4 regions of the Streptosporangium sp. NPDC005286 genome follow, and region 1 is predicted to be linked to each of the others. Evidence: riboswitches for the same ligand, from Rfam matches in the RefSeq annotation. Region 1 holds a riboswitch; each other region holds the start of a gene.
What was found. Region 1 has a riboswitch for cobalamin ahead of ABZU75_RS15000 (ribonucleoside-diphosphate reductase subunit alpha). Riboswitches for the same ligand answer to the same signal wherever they lie in the genome.
Positions count from the first base shown of each region.

Region 1 (3,944 bases):
CCGGCCGACGCGGAGCCGGCCAGCGAGTTCCGCTACCGCAGCCCGGTGGTGGAGGCGGACACCCTGTATGTGGCGATCAGCCAGTCGGGGGAGACCTACGACACCCTCGCCGCCGTCCAGGAGCTCAAGCGCAAGGGCGGCCGGGTGCTCGGCATCGTCAACACCGTGGGCAGCGCGATCGCCCGTGAGTGCGACGGCGGCGTCTACCTGCACGCGGGGCCCGAGGTCTCGGTGGCGAGCACGAAGGCGTTCACCTCGACCGCCGTGGCCTTCGCGCTGCTCGCACTGCACCTCGGCCGGGTGCGTGACCTGTCCCCCGCCGACGGCCGCCGGATCTGCGAGGGCCTGCGGAGGCTGCCGGACCAGATCAAGGAGATCCTGACGCTGGAGCCGCGGCTCAAGGAGCTGGCGCAGAAGTACGCCGGGGCGCCGAGCATGATGTTCGTGGGCCGGGTCCGGGGATATCCGGTGGCCCGCGAGGGCGCGCAGAAGCTCAAGGAGATCTCCTACGTGCACGCCGAGGCGTACCCGGCCAGCGAGCTCAAGCACGGGCCGCTGGCGCTGATCGGCCCGGACATGCCGACCGTGGCGATCGTCCCCGACGACGAGCTGCTGGACAAGAACCTCACCACGCTGGGTGAGATCCGCGCCCGGGGCGGCCGGGTGCTCATGGTCGGTCACCGCACGGCCGACCCCAAGCTGGCGGACGACTGCGTCGTGGTGCCCAGGAACGAGACCGAGCTGGACCCGATCCTGCTGTCGATCCCGCTCCAGCTCTTCGCCTACCATGCCGCCGTGGCACTGGGGCGGGACGTCGACAAGCCCCGCAACCTGGCCAAGAGCGTCACGGTGGAGTGAGACGGCTCCCGGGGCGGCCGCCGGTGGTGGCCGCCCCCGGTCTGTAACAGATAGTGATAAGGAGGTAACCTATGGTATAGGGGGTTCTTGGGGGAAGGGGCGCTTATGCGCCGTAGGAGGTTTTTCGCGCTGGTGGCGGGTGCCATGGTCGTCGCGGGCTGTGACCTGAACGGTGACTCCGCCGACTCGGCCGTGGGCCGCCTGAGCATCCTCGAACCCACCGCCGACGGCCACGGCTGGGACGGGATCGCGGGCAGGCTCGCCTCCGTCCTGGTCCTGTCGGGGCTGGCGCGCTCCGCCATGGCCGTCGAGCGGCCGGGAGCCCTGGGTTCCGTCCCGCGTGACGCGTTCGGCGCCGTACACGGCTCGTTCACACGCGAGGGCAGGGTGCTCGTCACCGCGATGCCGATGGTGACGGCCGCGGAGATCGCCAACACCGCCGCGGTGGTGGACGCCACCACCCCTCTCGCCCGCCTGGTCGGCGACTGGACGGTCCTGGTCGTCCCCTCGGACTCCCACCTGCGCACCTTCGAGGACTTCGCCGCGGAGCTGCGCCGCAACCCGGCGGTGCTGACGGTCGGCGGCCGGCCGGAGGGCGGTTCCGACCACGTGCTCTACGGCATGATCGGCAAGTGCCTCGGGGTGGACGCCCGGTTGCTGGAGTACGCGGGGTTCCTCGGCGCCGAGGATGCCGCCGAGGCGCTCCAGGTCGGACGGGTGGCGGCCCTGCTGGGGTCGGCCCGCGCCCTGCGGCCCGAGATCACCGCGGGCCGCCTGCGTCCCCTGGTGGTCTCCTCGGGCAGCCGGCTCGACGGGATCGACGCGCCGACGCTCCTGGAGGTCGAGGTCCGGCTGGAGTACAGCGACTGGTGCGGCCTGCTGGGACCCAAGGGCATGAGCCAGACGGACCGGGACGCCGCGATCGCCCTGTGTGACAGGATCGACGCCGCGCCGCGCTGGCGCGCCCTGTGCGCGGCCAATGGATGGAGCCGGGTCTACCTCAGCGGTGACGACTTCCGCCAGTGGCTCTTCACCGAGACGGCCCGCACCCGCGGGGTGCTTCACGAGCTCGGGCTACTGAAGTCCTCCGACACAACTTGTTGGGGTAGTTGCGTCAGACGCCCCTAGATGTAGGATCCTGCTCGTTGCTGGTTCGCCCCGGGAGGGGCGAGGCAAGAGGGAACCCGGTGAGATTCCGGGACTGCCCCGCAGCGGTGAACGGGAACGAAAGCCGTCATGTGAGCACTGGGTGAACCATGCCCGGGAAGCGACGGCCGGTAGGCATGCGCAGGGCGCCCGTGAGTCCGAAGACCTGCCGGCGACGTGATTGTCCAGGGCCTCGTGGGAGGGCCCGCGGAACGAGGCGGTCCGGCGTGCCCGGGATCGCTCGCGGACGCGTGCCCCTCCGGCGGAGCCGTACGGGGAAGTCAGAGCGAGCGAGGAACACCACGTGACACAGGCCTTGGCAGAGACCGCAGCAGGGATCGCGGCGGGAACCGTGGCGGAGAACGCCGGGAACGCGCCGGTCGATCGCAGGCTGGCCATCGACGAGGCGGCGGCCCGGGTGATCACCGACCCCGAGAACTCCAGGGTCGCCGCCGCGCTGCTGGCCGAGCTGATCGCCGACGAGGCCGCCGAGCACGGCGTCCGCGACTTCTCCGAGTCGGTCGCCGCGACGCACGAGGCGGGGCTGATCGCCGACGGGCTCGCGGAGTTCGTGGCCGCCCACGCCGGAGTCCTGGACGCGCTCATCGAGCCGGACGCCGACGCCAGATTCGAGTACTTCGGGCTGCGTACCGTCTACGACCGCTACCTGCTGCGTCACCCGCGCACCCGCAAGGTGCTGGAGCGCCCGCAGCACTTCTTCCTCCGGGTGGCCTGCGGCCTGTCCGAGACCGTCGAGGAGGCCGCCGAGCTGTACGCGCTCATGGCCACCCTGTCCTACCTGCCCAGCTCGCCCACGCTGTTCAACTCCGGCTCGCGCAGGCCCCAGCTCTCCTCGTGCTTCCTGCTCGACTCGCCCCGCGACGAGCTGGAGGCCATCTACGAGCGCTACGGGCAGGTCGCGCGGCTGTCGAAGTACGCCGGGGGCATCGGGATCGCCTGGAGCCGGATCCGCTCGCGGGGCTCGCTGATCCGCGGTACCAACGGCCATTCCAACGGCATCGTGCCCTGGCTGCGCACCCTGGACGCAAGCGTCGCCGCGGTCAACCAGGGCGGCCGCCGCAAGGGCGCGGCCTGCGTCTACCTGGAGCCCTGGCACGCCGACATCGAGGAGTTCCTCGAACTGCGCGACAACACCGGCGAGGAGGCCCGCCGCACGCACAACCTGAACCTGGCCAACTGGATCCCCGACGAGTTCATGCGCCGGGTCGAGGCCGACGGCGTGTGGTCACTGTTCGACCCCAAGGAGGTCCCGCACCTCACCGACCTGTACGGCGCCGCGTTCGACGACGCCTACCGGGCCGCCGAGGCCGAGGGCCGGTTCACCGCGCAGCTCCCCGCCCGCACCCTGTACGGCCGGATGATGCGCACGCTCGCCCAGACCGGCAACGGCTGGATGACCTTCAAGGACGCGGCCAACCGGACCTCCAACCAGACGGCCAGGCCGGAAAACGTCATCCATCTGTCGAACCTCTGCACCGAGATCCTCGAGGTCACCAGCGACGCCGAGACCGCGGTCTGCAACCTCGGCTCGATCAACCTGGCCGCCCACCTGTCCGGGGAGTCCGGAGACGGGATCGACTGGGCGCGGCTGCGCGCGACGGTCCGCACCGCCGTGCGGTTCCTCGACCGCACCATCGACCTGGGCTTCTACCCGACCCCCGAGGCCCGGGCCGCCAACCAGAGGTGGCGCCCGATCGGGCTCGGCGTGATGGGCCTGGCCGACGTGCTGTTCACGCTGCGGCTGCCGTTCGACTCGCCGCGGGCGCTGGAGCTGTCCACCCGGATCTCCGAGGAGATCGCGCTGGCCGCCTACCGGACCTCCTCGGACCTGGCCGCGGAGCGGGGCCGCCACCCCTCGTACCAGGAGACCAGGGCCGCCGCCGGGGTGCTCCACCCCGACCACTACGGGGCCGCGACGT
Region 1 is NZ_JBEXGU010000033.1:5,715-9,658, forward strand. Features, by position in the region: gene glmS (glutamine--fructose-6-phosphate transaminase (isomerizing)) at 1-858, shown strand, start outside; gene ABZU75_RS14995 (tripartite tricarboxylate transporter substrate-binding protein) at 964-1,986, shown strand; cobalamin riboswitch at 1,991-2,193, shown strand; gene ABZU75_RS15000 (ribonucleoside-diphosphate reductase subunit alpha) at 2,309-3,944, shown strand, end outside.

Region 2 (3,944 bases), on a different contig from region 1:
GCTTGACGCAATGGCATCGGATGATGCTTGACACTCCTAGCTGGTCTTTCGCTGTTTAGTATGCGCTTTGGACTTGATCCGGGTGACCTCCTGGGTGGTGGTTCGCGAGACGACGCGGATCGGCTCGCCGTCGGCGTGGATGGTGAGGTGGGTGTCATCGACGGTCACGTCCAAAATCTTGCGGGCGTGCACCCGGCCGACCTGGACCTTCTGGCCGACGACCATGATGGTGCCGCGAATGGAGACCGTGCGCTGGACAGCTGCCGGGCTACACCACGCTGGACGAGCTGGTGAAGAAGATCCGCACCGAGGTCAACCGCGGGTTCTTCACGCTGGTGTCCGGTCGGGTGGACGCGGCGGCGCGGGCGCGGCTGGGCAGGCTGCTGGTGGTCGACCCGGTCACGCGGCGCAGCGAGTACGACGGGTTGAAGGACGTCGCGCAGGCGGCGTCGCTCGGCAAGTTCAAGGGCCGCCTGTCGTTCCTGCGGGACCTGGACGCGCTCGGCCCTACCGAGGTGTGGCTGGAGGGCGTCCCGCCGGGAAAGATCGCGCACTTCGCGGGCGAGGCGCGCGTGACCGATGTCGCCGATCTGCGCAAGGTGCTGGACGAGGACAAGCGGCTCGTGCTGATCGTGAGCCTGCTGCACACGGCGCGGACCGGGGTCCGGGACGACGTGGTGACGATGTTCTGCAAGCGGATCGCGGCGATTCACCGCAAGGGCCGCGACCAGCTCGACAAGCTCCGGGAGACCCACCGCGCCGAGTCCGAGCGGCTGCTGGGGGTGTTCGGCGACGTCCTGAACGGCGTCCGCGAGGCGTTCGTTCCTGGCGGGACTGCGCCCTTCGGACTGCCAGCCGCCGAAGCCGCGGACCAGCAGCCCGCCGCCGGGGAGCAGGACGTGGCCGAGCGCGCGGGACGGCTGGTACTGAAGGCGCTGGAACAGGCCGGCGGCCTGGATGCCCTGGCCGCCGCGCACCAGGCCGTGTCCGCCCACCACGGCAACAACTACCTGCCGCTGCTGGAACAGCACTACGGCTCGCACCGCTCTGCGCTGTTCACGCTGGTCGAATCGATCGACCTGGAGTCGACCAACGCCGACCGCGCCGTCCTGGACGCGGTGGAGTACCTGAAGGCCCAACGCCACGCCCGGGCGGTGTTCGTCCCCGAGCGGATCGAGGTGGAACGCGAAGGGGCCGACGGGACGCCGGGCACGGTGGTCCTGTCGGTCGACGTGGACGCCTTCGCCTCGGCGCTGTGGCGGAAGATCCTCAAGGACCCGGCCACAATCGCAAGCGGTGAGGTGATCAGCTACCGTACTCTCGGCGAACTGTTGCGAGGTGCCTTGCGGTCGCGAGGAGAATCGGGAAGCCGGTGTGATTCCGGCACGGGCCCGCCGCGGTGACCGGGAAGCCGCCGTCCACGTGCGAAGCACAGCCACTGGCTCGTAAGGGCTGGGAAGGCGGGCGGTCAGGCGTTGATCCGGGAGTCCGAAGACCGGCCTCGCGCCCATCGCCCCGCCAGGGGCACGACGCAGCGGGAGCCTGCCCATGAACAGCCAGCTTTACGATGTCATTCACCGCCGCCGCGACGTGCGAGGCCAGTTCACCGGCGGACCCGTGCCGGACGAGGTGCTGCACCGCGTGCTGTCGGCGGCTCACGCCGCCCCCAGCGTCGGGCTGTCCCAGCCGTGGGACTTCGTCGTGGTGCGCGACGCCGAGATCCGCGGCGCCTTCCACGACCACGTCCAGCACGAGCGGGCGACCTTCGCCGCCACCCTCGATGGCGAGGCCGCCCGGCGGTTCGCCCAGATCAAGATCGACGGGGTGCGCGAGTCGACGCTGTCCGTCGTGGTCACCTATGACCAGGACAGGGGCGGTCCCGCGGTGCTCGGCCGCCACGCCATCGCCGACGCCGGCCTGTACTCGGTGTGCCTGGCCATCCAGAACCTGTGGCTGGCCGCGACCGCCGAACGGCTCGGCATCGGCTGGGTGTCTTTCTACCGTGAGCCTTTTGTGCGGGACCTGCTCGGTATCCCCGTTCAGATCCGTCCGGTCGCGTGGCTGTGTCTCGGTCCCGTCACCCACCTCGAAGAGGCCCCTGATCTGGAACGGCACGGATGGCGGCGACGGCGCCCGCTGGCCGCCGCCATCCATCACGACCAATGGGGGACGAGCGGCCTCGGCCACCGTTAACTCACCCAACCTGACGCCACCATCGCCTCGAGCGCCCGACTGCTGGGCGCAGCCGCGCCACCATCTACAAGTACAGCCCCGAGCTCAGGACCTGCGGCGACCGCCAAGCAATTGAGATCGACGTGTCCGATAAGGAGAAACCCCAGAGTTCCCGCGAACCCAGGGTTCGAGCCCAGGCTGTTGGGGTGGTCTGGGAGGTTGTGCGCCCTTGGGTTCGCCGGAACCCAAGGCCGTCTACGGTCAGCCGTTCCCGGAGCGGCACCGGGCGGCGCCCAGGGCCCGGCGAGGCGAGGCCGCCCCGGCCCGGCGAGCAGTTGAGGCGCCTGAGCCGGTGTACGGCGCCAACCCCCGCGTGAGCAGGCGTCCTCTGCCAGGGCGGCGCCCAGCACCGGACCGAGTCATCCCCGACCGGGCCGGCACACGACTCCTCGGCTTCACCACCACCACAAAAACCTCAACGAAGAGGAAGAGGCTTCACCGATCCCGAGCCCCCTTCAACCGCCAAAGCGACGTGCTCTACAAGGAGAACACCCAGGTCCTGGAGCTATTACGACGATGGAGAGCTCAGGCAACTGTGGGGTTATTCCTTACCAGCTCGGCGACGCGCGGGTGATGCCAGTTGAGGATCGACGTGGCGGTGGTACCGCCGGTGGCCGGACTCAGGGGCACCACTACGACGCGCAGGCGGCGCCGGGGCTGAGAAACCGCGAGGTCATATTGCCAGCCTATGGCCAGCCACGAAACGAGTTCATAGCTCGGCTCTTGACCGGGGCCTTGATCGCGTCGGCCGGACTCCGGAGGCCTGCCACGTCCCGAGCCGACGAGCTGAGTCGATGGCTCGTTTTCGTTCCGATCGGCGCCGGTGGCGCCAACCACCGTGACCAGGCTCCAACATCAAGACCCAGCTCGCGGAACCGGTCATCCTCTATGGCGACGTGACAAATAGCGTCGCTGGAACCCTGACGGATAGCTCCGCGCGTCACACACAGAAGTCCAGTTCCGTGACCCTCCGGCGGATCAGCTGGTCCCCGACCGGCCTCCTGGGGGGATTGGATCGGATTTTGGCGGTAGGGCTGAAGCGGTGATGATCTACTGGGTCAGCGGGTCGGCCACAACCGCACCGTGCTGTCGAGGCTGCCGGTGGCGAGGGTTTTGCCGTCCGGGCTGAAGGCCACCGAGTAGACCCTGTCGGTGTGGCCGGTGAGGGTGGCGACGGTGTTGTGGCCGGCCACGTCCCACAACCGCACCGTGTCGTCGAGGCTGCCGGTGGCGAGGGTTTTGCCGTCCGGGCTGAAGGCCACCGAGAAGACCCAGCCGGTGTGGCCGGTGAGGGTGGCGACGGTGTTGCGGCTGGCCACGTCCCACAACCGCACCGTGTCGTCGAGGCTGCCGGTGGCGAGGGTTGTGCCGTCCGGGCTGAAGGCCACCGAGTGGACATAGCCGGTGTGGCCGGTGAGGGTGGCGACGGTGTTGCGGCCGGCCACGTCCCACAACCGCACCGTGCCTTCGAAGCTGCTGATGTCGGCGCTGCTGGTGGCGAGGGTTGTGCCGTCGGGGCTGAAGGCCACCGGGGAGACATTGTCGGTGTGGCCGGTGAGGGTGGCGATGGTTTTGCGGCTGGCCACGTCCCACAACCGCACTGTGTCGTCGAGGCTGCCGGTGGCAAGGGTTGTGCCGTCCGGGCTGAAGGCCACCGAGGAGACATCGTCGGTGTGGCCGGTGAGGGTGGCGATGGTTTTGCGGCTGGCCAC
Region 2 is NZ_JBEXGU010000012.1:36,567-40,510, forward strand. Features, by position in the region: gene ABZU75_RS07140 (hypothetical protein) at 37-168, opposite strand; gene ABZU75_RS07145 (hypothetical protein) at 165-1,145, opposite strand; cobalamin riboswitch at 1,320-1,519, shown strand; gene bluB (5,6-dimethylbenzimidazole synthase) at 1,549-2,193, shown strand; gene ABZU75_RS07155 (WD40 repeat domain-containing protein) at 3,291-3,944, opposite strand, start outside.
Region 2: it holds a riboswitch for cobalamin, as region 1 does, so the genes downstream of both, bluB (5,6-dimethylbenzimidazole synthase) here and ABZU75_RS15000 (ribonucleoside-diphosphate reductase subunit alpha) in region 1, are expected to answer to the same signal.

Region 3 (3,944 bases), on a different contig from region 1:
GGCGCCCGAGTAAAGGTCGATAGCGGAGGGCCAGAGGTGGACGACGTTCTCGCCGCTGACGAAGCCGGCAACCTTCTGACCGCGTTTCATCTGGTTACGGAGGAAGCTCGCTTCGATGACGGACCCCTGCCGCTGGCGCTGACGGCGGTGTGGAATGACGAGCGGCTGCTGCTGGTCTCACCGCCTGCGCCGGTGCTGGGAACTGCCCGGCGACATGATCGACCCGAGTGAGACACCACGCCAGGCGGCCTTGCAGACCGGCCTGGAGGTCGCTGACCTCGTGTTTGCCGGACACGCGCGTTTCGTGCTCGGCCCCGAGAGGCGCGTCGAGTACGCGGCCCTCACCACCGCGCACCCTGGCTTCACCCCCAACGAGGAGATCAGCGCGATCTGCTGGTAGGACGGCGTTCAGCCCCTCGTCGGCCGCGTCGAGCTGCTGGACGCCTATCTGGGAAAGCTGGCCAGGGGCAGGTAGCTCTGGATAGACCATCAGTGAAGCGCAGGACTGATGTCAGCGGAAACGCAGGTCTGTGACAGTGAAGTCGGGCAAGCGCAGAACAATGTCAGCAGGATTCAGCACCCTATGAGTGCGGAAACAGCCTTGGCCGTCGAGCCAGAACGCGCAACTCAGAAGCCCAAGAAGGGACAGCCGGTATCCGACTGCTGCCAATGAAACTCTCGTGGCAGTTGGCGCTTTGATCACCCGGAGCGCCTGGCGCCTCAATCGGCCGACGGTCTCCCAGCTCGCGATCAGTCGCCTTTGGCCGTCGAGTCGGCGCCCCGGTCCGGATGTGCCACGCCCGGATCTCAGCCGCTCACTCCGACCATGCACGCCGGGCCCGGCATCCGCTCCCCGCCCAGCCGGGGAGGCATCACGACCGCGTGCACGATGCCCGAAGAACGCATCCGCAGGTTGGACGTCGGCGTAGGCGGCCCTCGCCGCGGCGGCGATCGTGGCCAGCGCCTCGTACCGGCCCGACGCGCCCTCCACAGGCTCGCGGTGGTGCGGTCCATGGTCGCGGGTGGCGGCGATCGAGTGGCTGGATCCGCTGTGGCCCGCCGGTCACTGGGTCCCCGAGCAGATCCGGGCGGCGGGCGGTGAGCCGCTGCTGGCCGAAGCGGGCGAGCACACCACCGCCATCGGCTGGGAGAGGCTGCGAGCCTCCCAACCCGAGGTGGTCCCGCTGATGCCCTGCGGCTTTCCTCCCGAACGGGCGCGAGCGGAGTGGCTTTGCTGACCTGCCATCCGGGCTGGGCCGACCTGCCGGCGGTCCGCGCGGGCCAGGTGTGGGTGCTGGACGGACCGGCGTACTTCAACAGGCCCGGGCCGCGCGTGGTACGAGGGGTGGAGGTCCTCACCCAGGTGCTCCACGGTGTGCGCGCCGGTGCTCCCGTCGAATGTGGGGAGGCGCGCCGGGTCTGACGGGTGGTACGCACTTTGTCGTTGATGGGTGGTGTGCGAGCATGGTCGGCGTAGGCGAGCGCGGAACGAGGAAGCCGGTGTGAATCCGGCGCGGTCCCGCCACTGTGATCGGCGAGCGAATCCCGACGAAGCCACTGCCCGGATAACGGGTGGGAAGGCCGGGAGGAGCGTTGACCCGAGAGCCAGGAGACTCACGCGGTCGCCTCCTCAGAGAAATTGGGGCGGATCTCCCCAAGAGAGGAACGGTGATCGCCATGCCGCGCATCTGGCATGAGGGCCTTCGGGATGCCCGCGTCACGAGCTTCTTTTAAAGATCCGGCTCCTTGCCCCATCCCGCTCATCGGGCTCAGCCCGTGAGTGAAAGGACCTGTTCATGACGAGCCGACGCTCGCTTTTCTTCCTCCCACTTCTAATATCCGCCTTGCTGGTGGTCGGCTGCGGAACCACCGAGCAGACCGCCGGTCCCACGGGCGCCGCGAACCCGGCGGCGAGCTCGGCCGCCGCGGGGTTCCCCCTCACCGTGACCAACTGCGGCGTGACCACTACCTTCCAGAAGCCACCGCAGCGGGCGGTGACACTCAACCAGCACGTCACCGAGATCATGCTCGCTCTCGGACTGGAGAAGTCGATGGTCGGGACCGCCTACCTCGACGACGAGATCCAGCCCGACTACCAGGCCGCCTACAACGGAATCAAGGTGCTCGCCGAGGAGTACCCCTCTTACGAGGCGTTGCTGTCGGCCGAGCCCGACTTCGTCTACGGCGGATTCAACAGCGCCTTCGCCGAGAAGGAGGGGCGCGGCCGGGACGCCCTGGCCAAGGCCGGGATCGACTCCCACGTCAACATCGAAGCATGCCCGACCGGTCCGGTGACCATGACCCAAGTCGAGGACGAGATCCGGACGATCGGCAAGATCTTCGGCGTGCCCGACCGCGCTGAGCGGCAGATCGCCGCGATGCGCGGCGTGCTGGACGGCGTCAAGGCCAAGATCGACGGGGCCGACCCGATCAAGGTGTTCGTCTACGACAGCGGCGACAAGACCGCCTTCACCGCTGGCGGCGCCGGAATCGGCAACGAGATGATCAAACTGGCGGGTGGGACGAATCTGTTCGCCGACCTTCCCAAGTCCTTCGGAGACGTCTCCTTCGAGCAGGTCGCCGAGCGGGCGCCCGACGTGATCGTCATCTACGACTACGGCGACGATTCCGTGGAGGGCAAGAAGAAGTTCCTGCTCGCCAATCCGGCCCTCAAGGACGTGCCCGCGATCAGGGACCAGCGGTTCGCGGTGCTGCCGCTGTCGTCCACGGTGCTGGGCGTACGGATGCCCTCTGGCGTGGAGTCACTGGCCCGCCAGATCCACCCGGACCGCTTCGCGTGACCAAGATCGCCCCGTCCAGGCCGTCGGCACCCGTGGTCGTCGGCGGTCGCGGGCGCGTGCCGTACACGCTGGTCCTGGCGGTGCTCGCCGTTGCCGTGGTGGCGGCCGCCACGGCCGGGGTCGCGGTCGGTTCGGTGCGCCTGCCGTTCGGCGAGGTGTGGGCCATCGTGCTGCACCGGCTGTATGCGCCTCTGGTCGAGCCCACCTGGGCGCCGGTCCGGGAGACGATCGTGATGGACGTCCGCGTCCCTCGCATTCTGCTGTGCGGCGTGGTGGGCGCGGGGTTGTCGGTGTGCGGGATGGCCCTGCAGGCGCTGGTGCGCAACCCGCTGGCCGACCCGATGCTGCTCGGGGTGTCCTCGGGCGCGACGGTCGGCGCGGTCGTCGTCATGGTGTTCAACGTCTCGCTGCTGGGGGCGTTCTCGCTGCCGCTGGCCGCTTTCGCCGGTGCCTTCGCGGCGCTGGTGCTGGTCTACTTCCTGGCCCGCACCGGCGGGCGGATGACGACGGTGCGGCTGGTGCTGTCCGGGGTCGCCACGGCCGAGGTCCTCTCGGCGGTGGCCAGCTACCTCATCGTCACCTCCAACGACCCGCACAAGGCCGATTCGGCGCTGCGCTGGATGCTGGGCGGCCTGGCCGGCACCACCTGGGACCTCGTCTGGATCCCCGCGGCGGCAGTGCTGCTCGGCACCGGCGTGCTGCTGGGTCTTGGCCGCCCGCTCAACCTGCTGCTGGCCGGGGAGGAAGCCGCCGCCGCCCTGGGGCTGAACGTGCACCGCTTTCGCGGCGCGCTGTTCGCGCTGGTCGCCCTGATGATCGGCGCGATCGTCGCGGTCAGCGGTTCCATCGGGTTCGTGGGGCTGATGCTGCCGCACGTGGTGCGCCTGCTGGTCGGCGCCGACCATCGGCGCGCGCTGCCCGCTGTCGCCCTGCTAGGCGCGGCCTTCCTCATCGCCGCCGACCTCGCCGCCCGCAGTGTGATCGCCCCCGAGGAGATCCCGATCGGCATCCTGACCGCCCTGACCGGAGGGCCTTTCTTCCTGTGGCTCATGCGGCGGAGGGCGGCCCGGTGACCCCGGCGGACAGACCCGCGGCTCTGCGCCTAGAGGGCGTCGGCGTCGTCGTCAGCGGCAAGGTCCTGGT
Region 3 is NZ_JBEXGU010000167.1:9,271-13,214, reverse strand. Features, by position in the region: gene ABZU75_RS37820 (hypothetical protein) at 37-231, shown strand; gene ABZU75_RS37815 (hypothetical protein) at 215-400, shown strand; gene ABZU75_RS37810 (hypothetical protein) at 954-1,238, shown strand; gene ABZU75_RS37805 (hypothetical protein) at 1,232-1,423, shown strand; cobalamin riboswitch at 1,438-1,637, shown strand; gene ABZU75_RS37800 (ABC transporter substrate-binding protein) at 1,851-2,801, shown strand; gene ABZU75_RS37795 (iron ABC transporter permease) at 2,798-3,874, shown strand; gene ABZU75_RS37790 (ABC transporter ATP-binding protein) at 3,871-3,944, shown strand, end outside.
Region 3: it holds a riboswitch for cobalamin, as region 1 does, so the genes downstream of both, ABZU75_RS37800 (ABC transporter substrate-binding protein) here and ABZU75_RS15000 (ribonucleoside-diphosphate reductase subunit alpha) in region 1, are expected to answer to the same signal.

Region 4 (3,944 bases), on a different contig from region 1:
GCTCGGCGGGCAGGGCACCCTCCTGAAGCAGGCCCTCGCCTACGTCGGCCGCCTTTCCTGACCTTCCGACGCTGGAAATCCCCGCCGGCGCGAGGAGAACGGGCCGCTGTGCCCTCGTGGGACCAGGTCCGCCGACGCCTGCCCCGGCGGTGTTGTCGCGGTGCGGACCGCGCCGCCCGGACGGCGTTCTGGTACAGCATGCGCTGGTCCCAAGCCGATTGCAGCCGCCTCCAAGACGTCTCCAAGGCGATCGAGAGATCGTCGATCATTCTCAACGACGGAAGGAGGACCTCTCATGAACAGAAAGCACAAGGCCATCGCGGTCATCGCGATGTTCTTCGCACTCGGCGGTGCGCAGGCGCTCACCGCCGGTTCCGCCTTCGCCATGCCCCCCGTGTGCAACCCCATACATGACTGTGGCGAACCTGGACAGCACACCGGAGGCGGAGGTGGCACCCCAGTGCCGCCGCCCCCGCCGCCCCCGCCGCCGCCGCCGCCGCCGAGCACACCGGGTACTCCCCGCTGAGGTCCGCCGCCCGTCTCGGGCCCATCTTCAGATCCGCTGCACCCGTGAGTTGACGCGCCTTCGACCTTTGGCAATGGGTTCTCATTGCGAAGATCGATAGGAGGTTCATGGGATGCCGCCCCGACCCGGGCGGCATCCTCGAAGCTCAGCGGGTGCGGCTGGCCAGGAAGCGGCGCCATTCCGGACGGGTTCGCGCGAGTGCTCGCAGCGAGGCCGGAACCTGGGGCCTGGGGTCGTTGCGGTCCAGGCGCAGTTCGGTGAGCGCGGTCAGCTCACCCAGCCACTCCGGCAGCTCGGCCAGCCGGTTTCCCTGCAGATCGAGCTTGGTCAGGGGGGTGAGGGTCCGCATCGACGCGGGAAGGGCGGTCAGCTTGTTCTTGCCCAGGCTGAGGGATCTGAGGGCGGTGAGTTTGCCGATCGACTCCGGCAGCTCGGTCAGCCCGGTGTTCCACAGGCCGAGAGAGGTGAGGGCGGTGAGGTTCCCGATCGACTCCGGCAGGCCGGTCAGTGGGACGCATCCCATATCGAGATGCTCCAGAGCGGTCAGCTCGCCCAGCCACGGAGAGAGGTCGGCGGGCCGGCTGTATGTCAGGTCCAACCAGGTGAGGGCGGTGAGACGGGCCATCGACGCCGGGAAACAGGCCGGCCCGGCGTACCACATGCGGAGCCTGGCGAGCCGGGTGAGGTCGCCGATCCACTCGGGCACCTCCTCCAGGTCATGGAGGTTGCTCAGGTCGAGTTCCGTGAGACCGGTGAGCTCGCGCATCGAGTCGGGGAGGCGGCGCAGTCCGGTCACCGAGACATCGAGGCGGACCAGTCCGGTCAGCTCGCCGATCCACTCGGGCAGGGCGGTCAGCGTACGGTTGCCCCCGAGGTAGAGCTCGGTCAGCGCGGGCAGGTCGGTCGGGAACCGGGGAAGCTCGGTCAACCAGTTGGACCTCAGGCGCAGCACCCGCAGGCCGGGAAGCTCGGCCACCTCCTCGGGCACCCGGGCCAACCCGAGACCCGACAGGTCCAACGTGTCAGAACCCTCGCGCAGGTACGTGTTCATCCGCCGCCGAGCGGTCCGAAGCACGGAATCCACCGCTGCCACCCTGATTCTCTCCTTGCCGTCAACAAGATGTGATCGGCGATCACGGTAGCGATGAGGACTTGCGACCCGGTTGTGGATCATTGAACTTGTCTCGTCCTCGGGGCGCGGGGCCGCTGGTCACAGCATGATCGCGAGTTGGGCAAGGTATCGCCGGTACGCGGTGAAAAGCGCGCCGCCGGAAGCGGTGGCCTCCTTGGGCAGGCCCTCCCACCGCGAATCACGCGGGCCGTGCGACCATGACAGCGAAGGTGACGGCGGAACGAGGAAGCCGGTGTGAACCCGGCGCGGTCCCGCCACTGTGATCGGCGAGCGGACCCCGACATCGCCACTGCCCGGGTACGGGTGGGAAGGCCGGGCGAGCTTGGACCCGAGAGCCAGGAGACTCACGCCGTCGCCTCCTCAGCGAAATTGGGGCGGAACTCCCCAAGAGAGGAAGGCGGTTGCCATGCCGTGCGACTCACGCGCCGGTGCTCCGCCCGGACTGCTGCCCGCCGCCCCGGCCGTGGTCGCCGGCGCGGTCGCCGACGTCCGCGCCATCGGCGGCTACTTCGGGATCGAGACAGGCGAGGCCGAGGCCGGATGGCGGCCGTTCACCGATCTGTGGACGGATCCGGGCGTCCTGGAGGCGAGAATCCACGACATGGCCGGACGGCTGGACACCACCGAGCACCGGGTGGCCGCCTCGATCCTGTTCCAGGGCCTGGCCGCCCGCCTGTGGTCACCGTCCATCGGCGCCGTGGTCGCGCACGACCTGCTCATCGACCTGGCCCCCGAGCACCTGTACTGGCGGCCGGCCCCCGACCCGCTGCCGCTGCGAGCCACCCGGCTGTCCGGCTGGGGCGTCCGCGACCCCGCGCGGATCACCGAACCGGTCTACCGCGGCATCATGGCCGAGATGCTGGAACCGCTCGCGGAGGCGGTCCGGCGGATCGTGAAGATCGCGCCGGGGCTGTTGTGGGGCAATGCGGCCTCCGCACTGGCCGGAACCATCGGCGCCTTCACCCACCGACGGCCCGACCTCACCGCGAAGGCCGTGCGGCTGGGCCGCGAACTGCTGGACCGGGATCTCCTGCGCGGCACCGGCGAACTGACCGAGCCCGTACCCGGCCGTCCCTTCTTCGTCCGTCGCAGCTGCTGCCTGTACTACCGCCTGCCCGGCGGCGGCATGTGCGGTGACTGCGTCCTGTTGCCGGCCCGCCGGCCACAAACCCGCCGCCCTGGCTGACGCTCTTCACTTCGCGCCTTCCCAGTCCAGTTCGCCTGGAGGCGGTCAGCTACGTCCGACGACGCCGAGGATGCCAGGCTTGGTGAAGTCGACGGTGATCTTCTCTCCGTACTCGTCGTACTCGGAGCGCCACGCCTCGACCGGGACGATCCCCGGCTCCAGCAGCTCCATTCCACTCAGCAGCTCGGCCAGCTGTTCCGGGCCGCGCGAGGTGAGCGCCCCCGCGCTGGTCGAGCGGTAGACCTGCTGCCCGGCCTCGTGCACCTCGGCGCTGACGTTGGCCTCGAAGGCGTGCGTGACGATCAGATGGCTACCCGGGGCCAGCCGTTCGCGGATCGTGGTGATGATGTGGGCGACCAGGGCGTCGTCGGGAATGAAGTGCAGCATCGAGATCAGCAGCACCGCGACGGGCTGGGTGAAGTCGACGGCGCTCTCGATCTGCGGGTCCCTCAGGAGCTTCTCGGGTTCCCGCATGTCGCCCTGGACGACAGAGGTGAGGTGGTTGTCCTCCAGGAGCGCACGGCCGTGCACCAGGACGATGGGGTCGTTGTCGACATAGACCACCCGGGTGTCGGGCGTGATGCGATGGGCGACCTGGTGCACGTTGTCCTGCGTCGGCAGTCCCGACCCGATGTCGAGGAACTGCCGCACGCCCTGGCGCACGAGCAGCTCGACGACTCGCGAGAGGAACGCCCGGTTCGCCCGGGTCATCTCGCGGATACCGGGCACCACCCGCATGAACTGTTCCGCGGCCGCCCGGTCGGAGGCGAAGTTGTCCTTGCCTCCGAGGTAGTAGTCGTACATTCGAGCGACACTTGGGGTGTTCGGGTCGATACCCGCTGGAACAGCCTCTTGCTCGGTCATGCCCTCACCCTTCTTCGCCTCCGGAGAGGATATGGGGAATCCGCAAGATAATGGATCTTTGCCGACAAACCATGTGCGACCACCTGCCAGGGCGAGCACGACCCCCGCACGCTCCGGAGTCCTAGGGCCTACCTGTGCAGCGAACTGGAGCTGTTCTCGGTGCTCCGGTAGCTCTGGTGACCGGGCACCCAGGTCCGGGTCTCCGTGCGGTCACCGTTCCTGACCGTCAGCGTGCC
Region 4 is NZ_JBEXGU010000011.1:84,657-88,600, reverse strand. Features, by position in the region: gene ABZU75_RS06895 (NUDIX hydrolase family protein) at 1-61, shown strand, start outside; gene ABZU75_RS06890 (hypothetical protein) at 296-526, shown strand; gene ABZU75_RS06885 (leucine-rich repeat domain-containing protein) at 672-1,610, opposite strand; cobalamin riboswitch at 1,878-2,004, shown strand; gene ABZU75_RS06880 ((2Fe-2S)-binding protein) at 2,065-2,844, shown strand; gene ABZU75_RS06875 (SAM-dependent methyltransferase) at 2,890-3,708, opposite strand; gene ABZU75_RS06870 (hypothetical protein) at 3,837-3,944, opposite strand, start outside.
Region 4: it holds a riboswitch for cobalamin, as region 1 does, so the genes downstream of both, ABZU75_RS06880 ((2Fe-2S)-binding protein) here and ABZU75_RS15000 (ribonucleoside-diphosphate reductase subunit alpha) in region 1, are expected to answer to the same signal.